2 linked regions of the Microbaculum marinisediminis genome follow. The protein of the gene in region 2 interacts with the protein of the main gene of each other region in a pairwise test. Links are inferred from orthologs where the notes say so. Each region holds a gene or a part of one and is shown on either strand. Other genes may lie near its edges.

Region 1 (7,019 bases), on a different replicon or contig from region 2:
GGTGACCGGCTCGAGACCGGCGGGCAGCGGATAGAGCGGTGTCGCGAAACGTCCGGTCTTTACGCGCGAGCCGGGAACGACGGGCTCGTAATAAGCGGTATAGACCGCCGCGCCGTCCTTCGGCTCGACGCGGTAGGGGCGGAAGTTCCCGACGAAGAAGGCGCGAACGGCGTCGGCGTCCGGGTCGGACAGCGCCTCCGCCTTGAGACAGACATCGGCGAGCCGGCTTTCGTCGCGGCCATGGCCGCAGGAGCGCAGGAACGCCGCGAAGGCCTCGGACGGATCGTCGGCGGAAAAGCCGGGCAGATCCTCGAAGCCTACGGCCACCAGACGGTGACCGGCCTTGACGGCGGGATGGTCGGCGATCGACCGGTCGCGGCCGGGCAGCGCGAACACGAGCGCCACCACGGCCGCGAGCGCGACAGCGCCGGCCACGCAGGCCAGCTCGCGGCGCCAGCGCGGACGCGCGGTGAAGCGGGCGATCAGCTCAGTCGGCAGACTCGGTGGCAACGAGCTTCCAGTTCGGATCGCGCGATCCGAGGTCCCGGGCGAAGGTCCAGATGTCCGTCACCTCGGTGACCGCGTTGGGATCGCCCTGGATCACCGCGCCGTCCTTGTCGCGTGTGGCGGTGATGAGCTGCGAGACGAACCGCACGGTGACGTGGGCCGTGCGCCCGCGCAGCTGCGCCTCGGTGATGTCGGCCTTGTCGATCGAGACGAAGTTCGACATCGCGGTCTCGCCGCGGCTCTCGCGATCGGCGATGGCGCCGACGAAGCCGTCATAGACCTCCCGGGACAGAAGGTTCTTCAGCATCTTGCGGTCGCCATCGGCGAAGCCGGTGACGATCATCTCGTAGGCCATCCTGGCGCCGTCGACGAATCCTTTCGGATCGAAGGCCGGATCGGTCTGCCTGATCGCGGACAGGCCCTGGGCGAGATCGGAGCCGCGCGGGGCGATATCGCCGAAATCGTCGTTGGCGGCGTTCGCGCGCGGCGCACCCGATTCGGCGCGCGGCGGCAGGTTGACGACCTTGTCGGATGCAGCCGACCCGCTTTCCTTCGGTGCCGAGAAAGGATCATACGGCTGGCGCTCGTTGCCGGTGCGCCGGCCGAGCACGCTCCGCAGCCGCAGGAAAATCACCACGGCGAGGACCAGGAAGAGGATCGTGTAGATATCGAATATGCCGTTCATCAGCACCCGTTTACCGGGATTTGCCCGGTGCGCCAAGAAAGAAGGCGGGATTGGCCAGTGCTTACTATGTAAGGATTGATCCGGCGCGGTCCAGTGCATCGCGCCCGGATCGACCGTAAAACACCAACGGGGTTAAAACGACAGACGATGGGTTTGGTTCTCTTCGCCCTGTTTCTGGGCATTCCGATCGCCGAAATCGCGCTGTTCGTCGTCATCGGCGAGCAAATCGGCGTGCTGGCCACCATCGCGATCGTGATCCTGACCGCGATCGCGGGCGCCTGGCTGGTCCGCCGGCAGGGGCTGGAAACGCTCGCCAAGGCGCGTGCCGACATCGACCGCAACGTCTTGCCGACGGACGCGATGAGCGAGGGCCTGGCGATTCTCGTCGCCGGCGCGCTGCTGCTGACGCCCGGCTTCCTGACCGATGCGATCGGCTTCACGCTGCTGGTCCCGCCGGCCCGGCGCGTGATCGTCTCGGCAATCGCCGGCTGGCTCGCCGGCCGCGTCACCGTCGTCGAGATGGGCGGCGGGGGACCGGGTGGGCGGCCGGGCGGACACCCCCGCGGCCGACACGGACGGCGGGACGACGTCATCGATGTCGAGGCCTACGAGATAGAGATCGACACCGACGGGGCCGAAGACTCCGGGCCGGGCGATGCCGGAACTGGCGATACCAAGTCCGGCGACTCGTCTGGCGGCACGTCCTCGCGCGGCGGGCCGTCGCCATGGCGCAATCCGTGAGGGTGCGCCGAGCGGTGTCGGTTCCGCGCCGCTTGCCCGCCTCGGGGGTGACGTGTTAGCCAGCGGCCCGACACGCTAAAGAGCCACCGGGAGAGCCCGCAAGACTGCGAAGACCGGCTCGACATCCTTTAGCGCCCCTTGAAACCGATCTGTGGATCAACGCAAGCTCCGGAGCGACATTCCATGACCAATGAACCCACCAATGGCGGCGGCGCGGCCGGAAGCGAGGGCGGTGCGGCCGCGACTGGCCAGCAGGCCGGCCCGAGCATCGAGGTGCTTGCCCAGTACATCAAGGACCTGTCTTTCGAGAACCCGCGCGCACCGGCCTCGATGACCGAGCAGCGCACCGGCCAGCCGCCGATCAACTTCAACATCCAGGTCAACGCCAATCCGGCCGGCGACGACCAGATCGAGGTCGAACTCAAGCTGGAAGCGCGCGCGGGTGACGAGACGACCGTGATCTTCGCGCTGGAACTCGTTTATTGCGGCCTGTTCCGGGTCCGCAACATCCCGCAGGAACATTTCCAGCCGTTCGTCATGATCGAGTGCCCGCGCCTGTTGTTCCCGTTCGCGCGGCAGATCGTCGCCGACACGATCGGCGCCGGCGGATTCCCGCCGGTCATGCTCGGCCTCATCGACTTCGCCGCACTCTACCAGCAGCGCATGGCGCAGCAGCCGGCGGCTCAGGCCTGAGATCCCGGCCAGCCTCGCGCTTATCCGGAACTCCGATGGCCGGTCCCCAGGGGCCGGCTAATCCGGGACCGGCTATTCCTCTGGAAGGGTGCGGTATTTGCGCCAGATGGAGTCGGGTCCGAGTTTGGCGATAAAGGCGGCGTGAGCCGCCTTTTCCGTTTCGCTGATCAGCGGGGCCAGCGGAACCGGGCGGGCTGCGCGCGTTTCGTCGGCGCCGCCGCCCGAGCCGGAGACGGTCTCGACCAGGGAAAGCGCGGCCTGCCGGCCACCGATCAACTCGATATAGACTTCGGCGAGCAATTCGGCGTCGAGCAGTGCGCCGTGCTTGTCGCGGCGCGAATTGTCGATGCCGTAGCGACCGCACAGGGCGTCGAGATTGTTCGGACCGCCGGGATGGCGGCGGCGGGCCAGCATCAGCGTGTCGACCGCCTGGGTATAGGGGATCGGCGCGCGACCGAGCGTCTCGAGCTCGTGGTTGAGGAAGCCCATGTCGAACGAGGCGTTGTGGATGATGAGCTTCGAATCGGCGACGAACTCGACGAACTGGTCGGCGATGTCGGCGAAGACGGGATAGTTGGCCAGGAACTCGATCGACAGCCCATGCACGGCGAAGGCCTCGGCGGGCATGTCGCGTTCGGGATTTATGTAAAGGTGCAGGTTCCGGCCCGTCGGGATGTGATTGAGCAGCTCGACGCCGCCGATCTCCACCACCCGGTCGCCGCCGGCCGGATTCAGTCCGGTGGTCTCGGTGTCGAGCACAATCTCGCGCATCGGCGCGCCGATCCTCCCCTCTGGCTCCCGGACCGCGCCGCCCGGCAGGTCCCTGGACTGGTCATGCCGGGTCCGGGCTCAGCCCCAGCGTCTTCGTGCATAGGCCGCGCCCGGTGAGGCGGCAAGGGCCCGCATGATATCGTCCACCTGTTTCTCCGCGAAGCCGAAGCCGCGGCTGGTGTCGACGACGAAGTGGGCGCGCCTGCGTTTTTCGGCGTCGGGCATCTGCCGGGCGAGGATCTTCTCGAACTTCTCCGCGCTCATGCCGCCGCGCTTCAGCACGCGTTCGCGCTGCACCGCGGCGGGAGCGGAGGCGAGAACCACCGCGTCGACACGCGCATCGCCGCCGACCTCGAGCAAAAGCGGCACCTCGGCGACGGCGAAGCGACGGCCTCCGGCGAACGCCGCGTCGAGAAAGGCCGTTTCCCGCGCCTGCACCAGCGGATGGACGATCTTCTCCAGCCGTTTGATCGCCTGATCGTCGCCGAGCACCAGTTTCGACAGCCGGTCGCGGTCGACCCTGCCGTCCACGATCGCATCGGGGAAGACGTCGCCGATCGGACCGACGGCCTCGTTCGCATAGAGGCGATGGACCTCCGCATCCGCATCGTGCACCGGCGCGCCGCGGGCGGCGAACATGCGCCCGGTCGCCGACTTGCCCATGCCGATCGATCCGGTCAGGCCGATTATGAACATCAGGTCCCCTCGATATCCTTGACGAGAACGGCGCGCAGGTCGGAAGTCACATCCGGGCGCACGCCGAACCATTTCTCGAAGCCCGGCACCGCCTGATAGAGCAGCATGCCGAGACCGTCGACGGCGTTCAGATCGCGCGCGCGCGCCGCTTTCAGGAGATTGGTCTCGAGCGGCACGTAGACGATGTCGTTGACGATGGCCTCGGCGGCGAGCGGTGCGAGATCGATCTCGAGCGGCGGATTGCCCTGCATGCCGAGCGACGTCGTGTTGACGAGGAGGCGCGCATCCTCGAGCACCGTATCGATCTCGTCCCAGCCGCGGGCGATCACCGCCGGGCCGAAAGCGTCGGCCAGGGCCGCGGCCCGATCGAGGGAGCGGTTGACGACATCGATGCGGCCGACACCGCGGGTCAGCAGTCCGTGGACGATGCCGCGCGCCGCACCGCCGGCGCCAAGCACCACGGCGCGGTCGAGGCCCGCGTCCCATCGCGGCGCGCCGGCATCGAGATTGGCGAGGAAGCCGTAGACGTCGGTATTGGCGCCGACGAGGTCTCCGTCCTGGTACCAGACCGTGTTCACCGCACCGAGGCGCGCCGCGGTCTCGTCACGCCGGGCGACGAGACGGGCGGCCGCTTCCTTGTGCGGCAGCGTGACGTTGCAGCCGACATAACCGTGCGCGGAAAGATCGGACAGGAAGGCCTCGAAATCCTCCGGCTCGATTTCCTCGATGACGTAGTCGCCGGCGATGCCGTAGCGCCGAAGCCAATGACGGTGGATAAGCGGCGAGCGTGAATGCCTGGCCGGCCAGCCGATGACGCAGGCCTTTGGTATATCGTTCATTTTTCGACGACGCCGAGCTTTCTCAATTCAGCCAGAACGGGCAGGAGGGGCAGGCCGAGGATGGTGGCGTGATCGCCGTCGATGTGCTCGAAGAGCTGCAGGCCGAGACCCTCGACCCGGTAGGAGCCGACACTGTCGAGCATGTCTTCACCGGCGGCGACCGAATAGCGGCCGAGGAACTGCGGGGTGAAGTCGCGCATGGTCAGCGCCGCGGTCTCGAGCGTCGACCACAGCTGCTCGCCATCGCGCACGATCGCGACGGCGGCATGAAGCAGATGGGTCTTGCCGCGCAGACGCAGGAGGTTCGAACGGGCCTGTTCGATGCTCTCGGGCTTGACGAAGAGTTCGCCGTCGAGCTCGAGCGTCTGGTCGGCGCCGATGACGATGGCACCGGGACGGTTGGCGCTTACGGCATCGGCCTTGGCGGCGGCCAGGACCGAGGCGACATCGGCGGGCGGCAGATCCTCCTCGGTGTCCTGAACTATCGCGTCGATCATCGCGCGCTCGTCGAGACCCGACGGAACGGCCTCGACGTCGAGGCCAACGGCCTCGAGCAGGCTGCGGCGGGTACGGCTGGCGGATGCCAGAACCACCGGTTTCAGGGCAAGCGGACGGTCATGCGTCATTGGCGTGCTCCTTATAGTGGGCGAGGATCGCCGCGGCCGTTTCCTCGATGGAACGGCGGGTCACATCGATCAGCGGCCAGCCCTGGCGGGCGCAGAGCTTGCGGGTAAAGGCGATCTCGGCTGCCACGCTCGACTTGTCCACATAGGCGGTGTTGTCGTCGGCGTTCAGCGACAACAGGCGATTCTGGCGGATCTGGACGATACGCTCGGGGCTGGCGATCAGGCCGACGATCAGCGGCTTCGTCACCTCGTCGAGCTGCGGTGGCAGGGGGATGCCGGGCACCACGGGGATATTGGCTGTCTTTATGCCGCGGTTGGCGAGATAGATGCTGGTCGGTGTTTTCGACGTGCGCGAGATGCCGACGAGGACGACGTCCGCCTCGTTCAGATCCTCCGGCATCTGCCCGTCGTCGTGCAGCAGCGTGTAGTTCAATGCGTCGATGCGGCGGAAATATTCCGTGTTGAGTACGTGCTGTCCGCCGATACGCGGCGTCGACTCGGTGCCGAGATAGGAGCGGAACACGCCGAGCACCGGTGCGAGCACCGATACGCAGGGCGTGCCGATCTCCTTACAGCGCTTTTCCAGCCGCTCGCTGAGCTCGGCCCCGATCAGCGTATAGAGGACGATGCCCGGCGCGTCCTCGATGTCGGTAATGACGCGCTCGAGCTGCTTTTGCGAACGCACCAGCGGATAGACGTGTTCGATCGCGCGCACCGAAGCGTATTGCGCGGCCACCGCGCGCGCCACCGCGATCAGCGTCTCGCCCGTCGCATCGGAGACCAGGTGCAGGTGAACGTAGCTATGAATGCGATCCGGCATCGGCTTGTTGAGACCTGTGGAGAACCTGGTCGTTATCCCACGCTCTGGGGCGCGGTCGGGAATCCTATCCGCTGACTTAGCGTTTGACCCGCTCGGTCATCAACAGGTTCTTCCGTTCGAGGAGGGGATCGGGGATGTCCGGTTGATTTCGTTAATAATGGGTAAACATGCTGAGCCGGTTTTCGGACCGAGCCGGTGGGGCCTTGAAATTATTAATGAAATCTTAACGGGCCGGGCCGCGACGAAATGCGGCTTGTCAGATCATTCTGGGACCGGTGTTGTGGACAGAGTTTAATCCCGCTAGTTGGCTCTCTAAGAATCGGAATCGAAGGAATCCTCTCTCTTTGACTCTATTGAAAGAAGACCATCGGCCTGTTGATCGTCGCGTGGCGAAGGTTCTGGCAGGCGAGCGATACGACGTGCCGCCCGTCTGGATGATGCGGCAGGCAGGACGGTATCTGCCGGAGTACCGGGACGTGCGGGCGCGCTATCCCAGTTTCCTGGACCTGTGCTACACGCCGGAGGCTGCGACCGAGGTGACGCTGCAGCCGATACGGCGGTTCGGGTTCGATGCGGCGATCCTGTTCTCCGACATCTTGGTCGTGCCGGATGCACTCGGACAGCCGGTGCGGTTCGAGCAG
Region 2 (8,000 bases):
GTCCTTGTCGCCGGCGGACTCGAGCGCGACCAGCACGCCGATACGGCCAACGCTCGGCCCGGTGGCCGAATGGATGTAGGAGGCAACGGCGCCCGGCGTCACTTCGAAACCGGCACTACGGCGCAGTGACATGTTCTCGCCGATCTGGCCGACCATCTCCTGGACGTGGTCTGCGACGGTCTTGTCGGTGCCCGGAAAGGTCGCCTGCGAGAGCGCCGCGAAATCGCCGCCGACCGACAGCGCGACATCGGCGATCTTGCGAACCATCTCCTGGAACAGATCGTTGCGCGCAACGAAGTCGGTCTCGGCGTTGACCTCGACGACAACGCCCTTGTTGCCGTCGCCGGCAACGGCGACCAGGCCTTCGGCGGCCACGCGGCCGGCCTTCTTGGCGGCCTTGGACAGCCCCTTGGCCCGCAGCCAATCGACAGCCGCTTCCATGTCGCCGTCGGTCTCGGCCAGAGCCGCCTTGCAATCCATCATGCCGGCGCCGGTCTGGTCGCGCAGCTCCTTCACCATGCTCGCGGTGATGTTAGCCATATTGGCCTCCTGAACTTTTTGACGTCAACGCGGCCGGCCGGGCCGACCGCGCGCGTGATTTCATGACTGCAACGCAGTCGTCTTACTCGGCTTCGCCTTCGGCAAGACGACGGGCCTGATCGATCCAGCCGTCACGCGTGATACGGCCGTGCAGCGTCAGCTCCTCGTCGATCTTCTGGATGTCGTCCTCTCCCAGCGCAACGATCTGCCAATAGTGGAAGACGCCCATGTCGTTGAGCTTCTGCTCGAGCACCGGACCAACACCGGAGATCTTCTTCAGATCGTCCGGGGCACCGCGCGGGGCGGCCAGCAGTTCGAAGGTCGGCGCAGCCACTTCCGGCACGACGATCGTTTCCTCGGTGGCCGGCTTCGCCTCTGCGACCACCTCTTCCGCCTTGGGCTGGTCCTTCGGCTTCGGCGCTTCTGCCAACGCGGGCTCGATCACGGGCTCTTCGGACGCTCCGACATCGACGCCCATGTCGCCCTGCCCACGCGAAATACCGTCGATCGCCGCACGTGCGACCATATCGCAGTAGAAATTGATGGCGCGGCCGGCGTCGTCGTTGCCCGGCACCGGATAAGAGATGCCGTCGGGATCACAGTTCGAATCGACAATCGCGGCGACCGGGATGCCGAGACGGCGCGCTTCCTTGATCGCGATCGATTCCTTGTTGGTATCGATCACGAACAGCATGTCGGGCTGGCCGCCCATGTCCTTGATACCGCCGAGAGACCGTTCCAGCTTCTCGCGCTCACGGGTCAGCTTGAGGCGCTCCTTCTTCGTCAGCGCCATGGCCTCGCCGGAATCGCCGAGCAACTCCTCGAGCTTGCGCAGCCGCTGGATCGAATGGGAAATGGTCTTCCAGTTGGTCAACGTGCCGCCGAGCCAGCGCGCATTGACGTAGTACTGGGCGCTGCGGCGCGCCGCATCCGCAACTGCCTCGGACGCCTGGCGCTTGGTGCCGACGAACAAGACACGACCGCCGCCGGCGACCGTGTCGCTCACCGCCTGCAGCATGTGGTGCAGCATCGGCACCGTCTGGGCGAGATCGAGGATGTGAATATTGTTGCGTTCGCCGAAGATGTACGACGCCATCTTCGGGTTCCAGCGGTGGCTCTGATGTCCGAAATGAACGCCCGCTTCCAGAAGCTGACGCATGGTAAAGGTGGGCAGAGTCATGGCCCTTTGGTCTCCATATCCGGTTGATCCTCCGCGGGCAGGAGCCGGAACCTTCGGTCCCGACACCGGACTGCGCGGCCACGACGAGGCGGCACGCGCGGAATTGCCCGCGTGTGTGATGGGCGCCTTATATGGGGTCTTCGGCCCGGATTCAAGCGCTTACGGGAAAGGAGCGAACGCGCGCGGCGTTCACGGCAGTCCTCAGAATTCGTGCACGTCGACGACGCCGGGAGCGGCCCGGATCGCCGCGGTAACCTGTGGTGCGACCCGGTAGCGATTGGGCAGGCGGATCTCCACCTCCGAGCGCGGTTCATCGACCATCACGACGATCGAGACCTCGCCGTCGCCGGCCTCGCCTAGGCGCTTGGCGACGCTGTCGACCGAGGCCTTGCCGCGCACGAAGATGCGGATGCCGCCGGTGACGGTCTCGGCGATATCGTCGAGCTTGCGCAGTGACTGCAACCGGACCCGCTGCATGTCGCCGAACTGGTCGACCTGGACCAGCGCCTCGATGCAGGTGCCCGGCTCCAGTATCGGCCGCGCCTCGGCGAGCAGCTCCGAAAAGGCGACCGCCTCCACCTGGCCGGTCGGGTCCGACAGGGTGATGATGCCCATACGGCTGCCGTTGCGCGTGCGGGTTTCCGATTTCGAGCCGATGAAACCGGCGAGCCGCCCCGCGGTCGCCCCGCGGCGCATCGCCTCCTCGAACTCGGCGATCGGCTGGACACGACGCCGCTCCAGCACCGCCTTGTAGCCGTCGAGCGGATGACCGGACAGAAACATGCCGATGGAATCGTATTCGCGGGTCAGCCGGTCTGCCGGCAGCCACGGATCGATATCGGGCAGAGGCAGCGGTTCGGGCTTGCCGCCCCCGAACAGCTCCGACTGGCCGTTGATTCGGGCATCCTCGCTGCGCGCCGCCGTCGACAGGATCATCTCGACGCCTTTGGCCACCCGCGCGCGGTTCTTGTCCAGCTCGTCGAAGGCACCGGCCGCCGTCAGACTTTCCAGCGCGCGCTTATTGACGAAACGCGGACTGATGCGGTGCGCGAAATCGGCAAGATCGCTGAACGGCCTGGAACCGCGCAACTCCACGATGTGCTCGACCGCCTGCCGGCCCACATTGCGCAGGGCGGCGAGCGAATAGCGGATTACCCCGTTCTCCACCGAGAAATCGGCCTGCGACTTGTTCACCGAGGGTGGCGCGATGTCGATCCCCATCCGGGCCGCCTCACGGCGGAACAAATTGAGCTTGTCGGCATTGCCCATGTCGAGCGTCATTGAGGCGGCGAGGAACTCGGTCGGATAGTTCGCCTTCAGATAGGCGGTCTGATAGGCGACGAGCGCATAGGCCGCCGCGTGCGACTTGTTGAAGCCGTAGTCGGCGAACTTCGCCAGGAGTTCGAAGATGTACTCGGCCTGATGGCTCTCGACGCCATGCTCAACCGCGCCGTCGACGAAGCGCTTGCGCTGCTTCTCCATCTCGGCACGGATCTTCTTGCCCATCGCCCGGCGTAGCAGGTCGGCTTCGCCGAGCGAGTAGCCGGCGAGCTCCTGGGCGATCTGCATCACCTGTTCCTGGTAGATGATGACGCCGAAGGTTTCCTTCAGGATCGGCTCGATCTTGGGATGAATGTAGTCCGGCGTTTCGCGACCGTGCTTGCGGTCGTTGTAGGTCGGGATATTGGCCATCGGTCCCGGCCGGTAGAGCGCGACCAGCGCCACGATGTCTTCGAAGCGGTCCGGCTTCATCCCGAGAATGGCCGAGCGCATGCCGCCCGATTCCAGCTGGAACACGCCGACCGTCTCGCCGCGCGACAGCATCTCGTAAGTTTTTTTGTCGTCTAGCGGCAATGCATCCAGATCAATCTCGATGCCGCGCTGCGCCGCCAGATGGATGGTGACATCCAAGATCGTCAGGGTCTTGAGGCCGAGGAAGTCGAACTTCACCAGACCCGCCGCTTCCGTCCACTTCATGTTGAACTGGGTCGCCGGCATCGCCGAGCGCGGGTCCTTGTAGAGAGGGACCAGCTGGTCGAGCGGACGGTCGCCGATGACGACGCCGGCGGCATGCGTCGAGGCATGCCGGAAGAGACCTTCGAGCTTCAGTGCGATATCGAGCAGCCGGCCGATCGCGGCATCCTCGTCCCGTGCCTGCTGCAGCCGCGGCTCGCCGGCGATGGCATCGGCCAGCTTCACCGGGTTGGCCGGGTTGGCCGGAATCATCTTCGACAGCTGATCGGCGCGGCCATAGGGGATTCCGAGCACGCGCGCGACGTCGCGCACCACGGCACGCGCCTGCAGCGTTCCGAAGGTGATGATCTGGGCGACCTGGTCGTGGCCGTACTTGTCCTGCACATAGCCGATCACCCGGTCGCGGCCGTTCGGACAGAAGTCGATGTCGAAGTCCGGCATCGACACGCGTTCGGGGTTGAGGAAGCGCTCGAACAGCAGGCCGAACCGGATCGGATCGAGATCGGTGATGGTCAGCGTCCAGGCGACCAGCGAACCGGCACCCGACCCACGGCCCGGCCCGACCGGGATGTCGTGCGCCTTCGCCCATTTGATGAAATCGGAAACGATCAGGAAGTAGCCGGCATAGGCCATGCGCTCGATGACGCCGAGCTCGAAGGCGAGCCTTTCGCGATACGTCTCCGCGTCCATGCCCGGCGCGGTGCCGTGCATATCGAGCCGCCGTTCCAGGCCCTCTTCGGCCTGCCGGCGAAGCTCGGCCGCCTCGTCGACCGCCGCCCCCTCCCCGTCACCGACGGTGAAGCGCGGCAGGATCGGGTTGCGCGTCGTCGGCCGGTAGCTGCACCGCTCGGCGATTTCGACCGACGACCGGAGCGCTTCGGGCAGATCGGCGAACAGCGCCATCATCTCGGCGCGCGACTTCATGTAGTGATCCGGCGTCAGCTGTCGCCGGTCTGGATCGGCGACCATGCGGCCTTCGGCGATACAGATCAGCGCGTCGTGCGCCTCGAAGTCCTCCCGCACGGCAAAGAACGGCTGGTTGGTGGCAACGAGCGGCAGATCGAGATCATAGGCGAGATCCACCAGCGTCGGCTCGACCGCCCGCTCCGAATCGATACCGTGCCGTTGCAGCTCGACATAAAGGGACTTCGGAAACAGCGCCGCCAGCCGCTCGAGTACCTCGCGCGCCACGTCGCCGTTGCGCTGAGCTATTTGCCGGTCGATGGGCCCCTCCGGGCCGCCGGTCAGCGCGATCAGGCCGTCCGTCCGCCCCGACAGGAGCGCCTCGGGAATGCTCACGTCCCCCGGTCCGTCGCCGTCGATCCAGGCGCGCGAGACCAGATGCATGAGATTGCCGTAGCCGGTCTCGTCGCGCGCGATCAGCACCAGCGACGGCAGCGGCGCCTTGCGCACGCCGCGATTGCCTTTCTCCTCGAGACCGAAATCAACGGCGAGCGTTACCCCGATGATGGGCTGGATTCCGGCTCCGGCCGCCTTCTCGGAAAATTCCAGGGCCCCGAACAGGCTGTTGCGATCGGCGATGCCGAGTGCCGGCATCGCGTCCTTGCCGGCAAGATCGATCAGTCGCGCAATGGGCAGCGCGCCTTCGAGCAACGAAAAGGCCGAATGGGATCTGAGATGAACGAAGCCCGGCATAGAGGTCTCCCCGGCCGATTGTACCGGCCGTTACCGCCACCATACAGACCCTCTCGATTCGCGCCGCCCGGCCTTTGATCAAATCCGCACACCACTGTGGACAATCCCCCGCCCACAGACCGTTCGGCGATCAGCCCGCGCCGACAGCGAGTCCCGCCCAGACGAAGACCGACTGCGCGAATGCAACAACTGCGAAAAACGCTGCGAGATCCTGGACCATCATCCCCTCCTAGAATTCAAGTTCAACTAAGATGTTCATGTTTTGTTCTTTTGTCAATATCCGATCTCAATCGGCAATTCATCGGCTTGAAGAGGCGCCGGGCGAACGCCCGGCAATCGCCTGCCCTGACCCGCGCGCAACACTGGCGAAAATTCCAGTCTCTCTCCGTGCCGCAGCGGAAATGCGACACTGAACTCGTGCTAGATTGCCTCCCAATCTGTCAGATCGTGGTGCACCCCAATGCGCACTTTTCCGAACGCCGCTGTTTCGCTCCTCCTTGCCCTGACGGCCTCCCCGGCCGCAGCGCAGGAGCGCGAGTGGGTCACCGGCACGTCCGAAACCGGCGTCGAGATGATGTACGGCACGCCGGACAGCGACGACATCCTGTTCGCCATTCGTTGCGACGCGAAGTCCAAGGAAATCTTCGTCGGCTTCGCCCATATGCCGATCGGCGTGCGAAACGGCGACGCGATCGATCTGACACTGGTCTCCGAAGCCGGCGAAACCGTGCTGCCGTCCCAGGTGACCTATCTCGAGCCGATGGATATCTGGCTTGTCGAGTCGACGGACGTTCCCGCCGCCGACCTGCGCCGCATCGTCACCGGAGGCTCGGCGCTCAATGTCATGGTCCAGGATGGCGGCGAGGAAATTCCCCTCGCCGGTGCCGCCGAAGGCTTCGAGGCGTTGTTCTCCGCCTGCGGCCCGCAATAGCGCGCGCTTCAAAGCTCGATCAGCTTGCCTTCGCGCAGGGTCACACGCCGGTCCATCCGTTCGGCGAATTCCAGATTGTGCGTGGCGATCAGCGCCGCCAGTCCGGTGCCGTGCACCAGGCGCAACAGGATATCGAACACATACTCGGCGGTATCGGGATCGAGATTGCCGGTGGGTTCGTCGGCGAGCAGGATATGCGGCGCATTGGCGACCGCACGGGCGATGGCGACGCGCTGCTGTTCACCGCCCGAGAGCTCGCCGGGCCTGTGGGTCTTGCGTTCGCCGAGACCGAGGAAGGTCAGCAACTCGCCCGCCCTCTCCTCCGCGACGTCCTGGCCGAGGCCGGCGATACGCTGCGGCAGCGACACGTTCTCGAGCGCGGTGAATTCCGGCAGCAGGTGATGGAACTGATAGACGAACCCGATCTGGCGCCGCCGCACAGCGGTGCGCTCGCCGTCGTCCATCCGCGTGGTATCGACACCGCTGATAAAGACGGTTCCCGTGTCCGGTCGTTCCAACAGCCCGGCGACATGCAGCAGCGTCGACTTGCCGGCACCCGATGGCCCGACCAGTCCGACGATCTCGCCGGGCTTCATCTCCAGCTCGATCCCGCGCAGGACATGCAGGGCGCTGTCGCCCTGCCGATAGGTGCGCTCCACGCCGCTCAGCGCCAACGCGGGCACGCTCTCCGACTCGCTGTAACCGCCCTCCGTCATCGCCATCACTCGTAGCGCAACGCGTCGACCGGATCGAGCCGCGCGGCCCGCCAGGACGGATAAAGGGTGGCGAGGAACGACAGGACCAGCGCCATCACGACGACGGAGATAACTTCTTGCACGTCCATCTCGGCCGGCAGGCGGCTCAGGTAATAGAGTTCCGGCGAGAACAGTTCCGTCCCGGTCAGCCGCGACAGGAACTGCCGGATCGACTCGACGTTCCAGCACACCAGAGTGCCCAGGATCAGGCCGGCAAAGGTGCCGACCACCCCGATCGCCGCGCCGGTGATGAAGAACACCCGCATCACCGTTCCGCGCGTCGCCCCCATCGTGCGCAGAATGGCGATGTCGTGGCCCTTGTCCTTCACCAGCATGATCAGGCCCGAAATGATGTTGAGCGCGGCGACCAGCACGATCATCGTCAGGATCAGGAACATGACGTTGCGCTCCACCTCGAGGGCGGAAAAGAAGGTCTGGTTGCGTTGTCGCCAGTCGCTGACGAAGATCGGCCGATCGATGGCCGTGTCGAGTGCCATTCGGAAATCGTCAACGGAATCCGGATCGTCCAGGAACACCTCGATCCCGCTGGCCAGCGTGTCGAGGTTGAAATAGGCCTGCGCCTCGTCGAACGGCATGAAGATGAAGGCGCCGTCGTATTCGGACATGCCGATCTGGAAGATCGCCGCGACCGGATAGGACTTGATCCGCGGCGTCGTGCCGAACGGCGTCACCGCTCCGCGCGGCGAGATGATCGAGATCCGATCCCCCACCCGCAGCCCCAGCTTTTCGGCGAGCCGGATGCCAACCGCCACGCCGCCGCCGTCGTCGAACCCGTCGAGCGTGCCCTGCAGGATGTTCTGGGAAATCGTTCCCAGCCGCTCCAGATCCGCCTGCCGCATGCCGCGCACCAGGGCGCCGAAGCCGCCCACGGCGGACGAGGCCATCGCCTGCCCTTCGACGAACGGAAAGGCCAGGGTCACGCCGTCCATCTGGTCGATTTTCG

What was found. Proteins that work in one complex are often made in the same cells at the same time.
Region 1: the proteins of dnaE (region 2) and dnaQ interact in binary tests that used the Escherichia coli proteins (3 or more experiments, as listed by UniProt). The link is inferred for Microbaculum marinisediminis from one-to-one orthologs.

Annotation. Positions count from the first base shown.
Region 1 is NZ_JALIDZ010000004.1:250,516-257,534, forward strand. What follows is about bases 1,549-4,540. They hold dnaQ (DNA polymerase III subunit epsilon), read right to left. Parts: upstream 3,398-4,540; coding sequence 2,699-3,397; downstream 1,549-2,698. Other genes in these bases: MUB46_RS10085 (FxsA family protein), read left to right, coding at 1,549-1,933; secB (protein-export chaperone SecB), read left to right, coding at 2,117-2,626; coaE (dephospho-CoA kinase), read right to left, coding at 3,476-4,093; MUB46_RS10105 (shikimate dehydrogenase), read right to left, coding at 4,093-4,540. In the rest of the region: mltA (murein transglycosylase A), read right to left, coding at 1-510; MUB46_RS10080 (Tim44/TimA family putative adaptor protein), read right to left, coding at 488-1,192; more of MUB46_RS10085, read left to right, coding at 1,340-1,548; more of MUB46_RS10105, read right to left, coding at 4,541-4,932; MUB46_RS10110 (Maf family protein), read right to left, coding at 4,929-5,558; MUB46_RS10115 (pyruvate, water dikinase regulatory protein), read right to left, coding at 5,548-6,378; hemE (uroporphyrinogen decarboxylase), read left to right, coding at 6,813-7,019. UniProt on the Escherichia coli protein: DNA polymerase III is a complex, multichain enzyme responsible for most of the replicative synthesis in bacteria. The epsilon subunit contain the editing function and is a proofreading 3'-5' exonuclease.
Region 2 is NZ_JALIDZ010000012.1:41,000-48,999, forward strand. The notes cover bases 1,722-5,694. They hold dnaE (DNA polymerase III subunit alpha), read right to left. Parts: upstream 5,351-5,694; coding sequence 1,922-5,350; downstream 1,722-1,921. Also shown: tsf (translation elongation factor Ts), read right to left, coding at 1-540; MUB46_RS21150 (30S ribosomal protein S2), read right to left, coding at 623-1,720; MUB46_RS21160 (hypothetical protein), read left to right, coding at 5,811-6,281; MUB46_RS21165 (ABC transporter ATP-binding protein), read right to left, coding at 6,290-7,003; MUB46_RS21170 (lipoprotein-releasing ABC transporter permease subunit), read right to left, coding at 7,003-8,000. UniProt on the Escherichia coli protein: DNA polymerase III is a complex, multichain enzyme responsible for most of the replicative synthesis in bacteria. This DNA polymerase also exhibits 3' to 5' exonuclease activity. The alpha chain is the DNA polymerase catalytic subunit.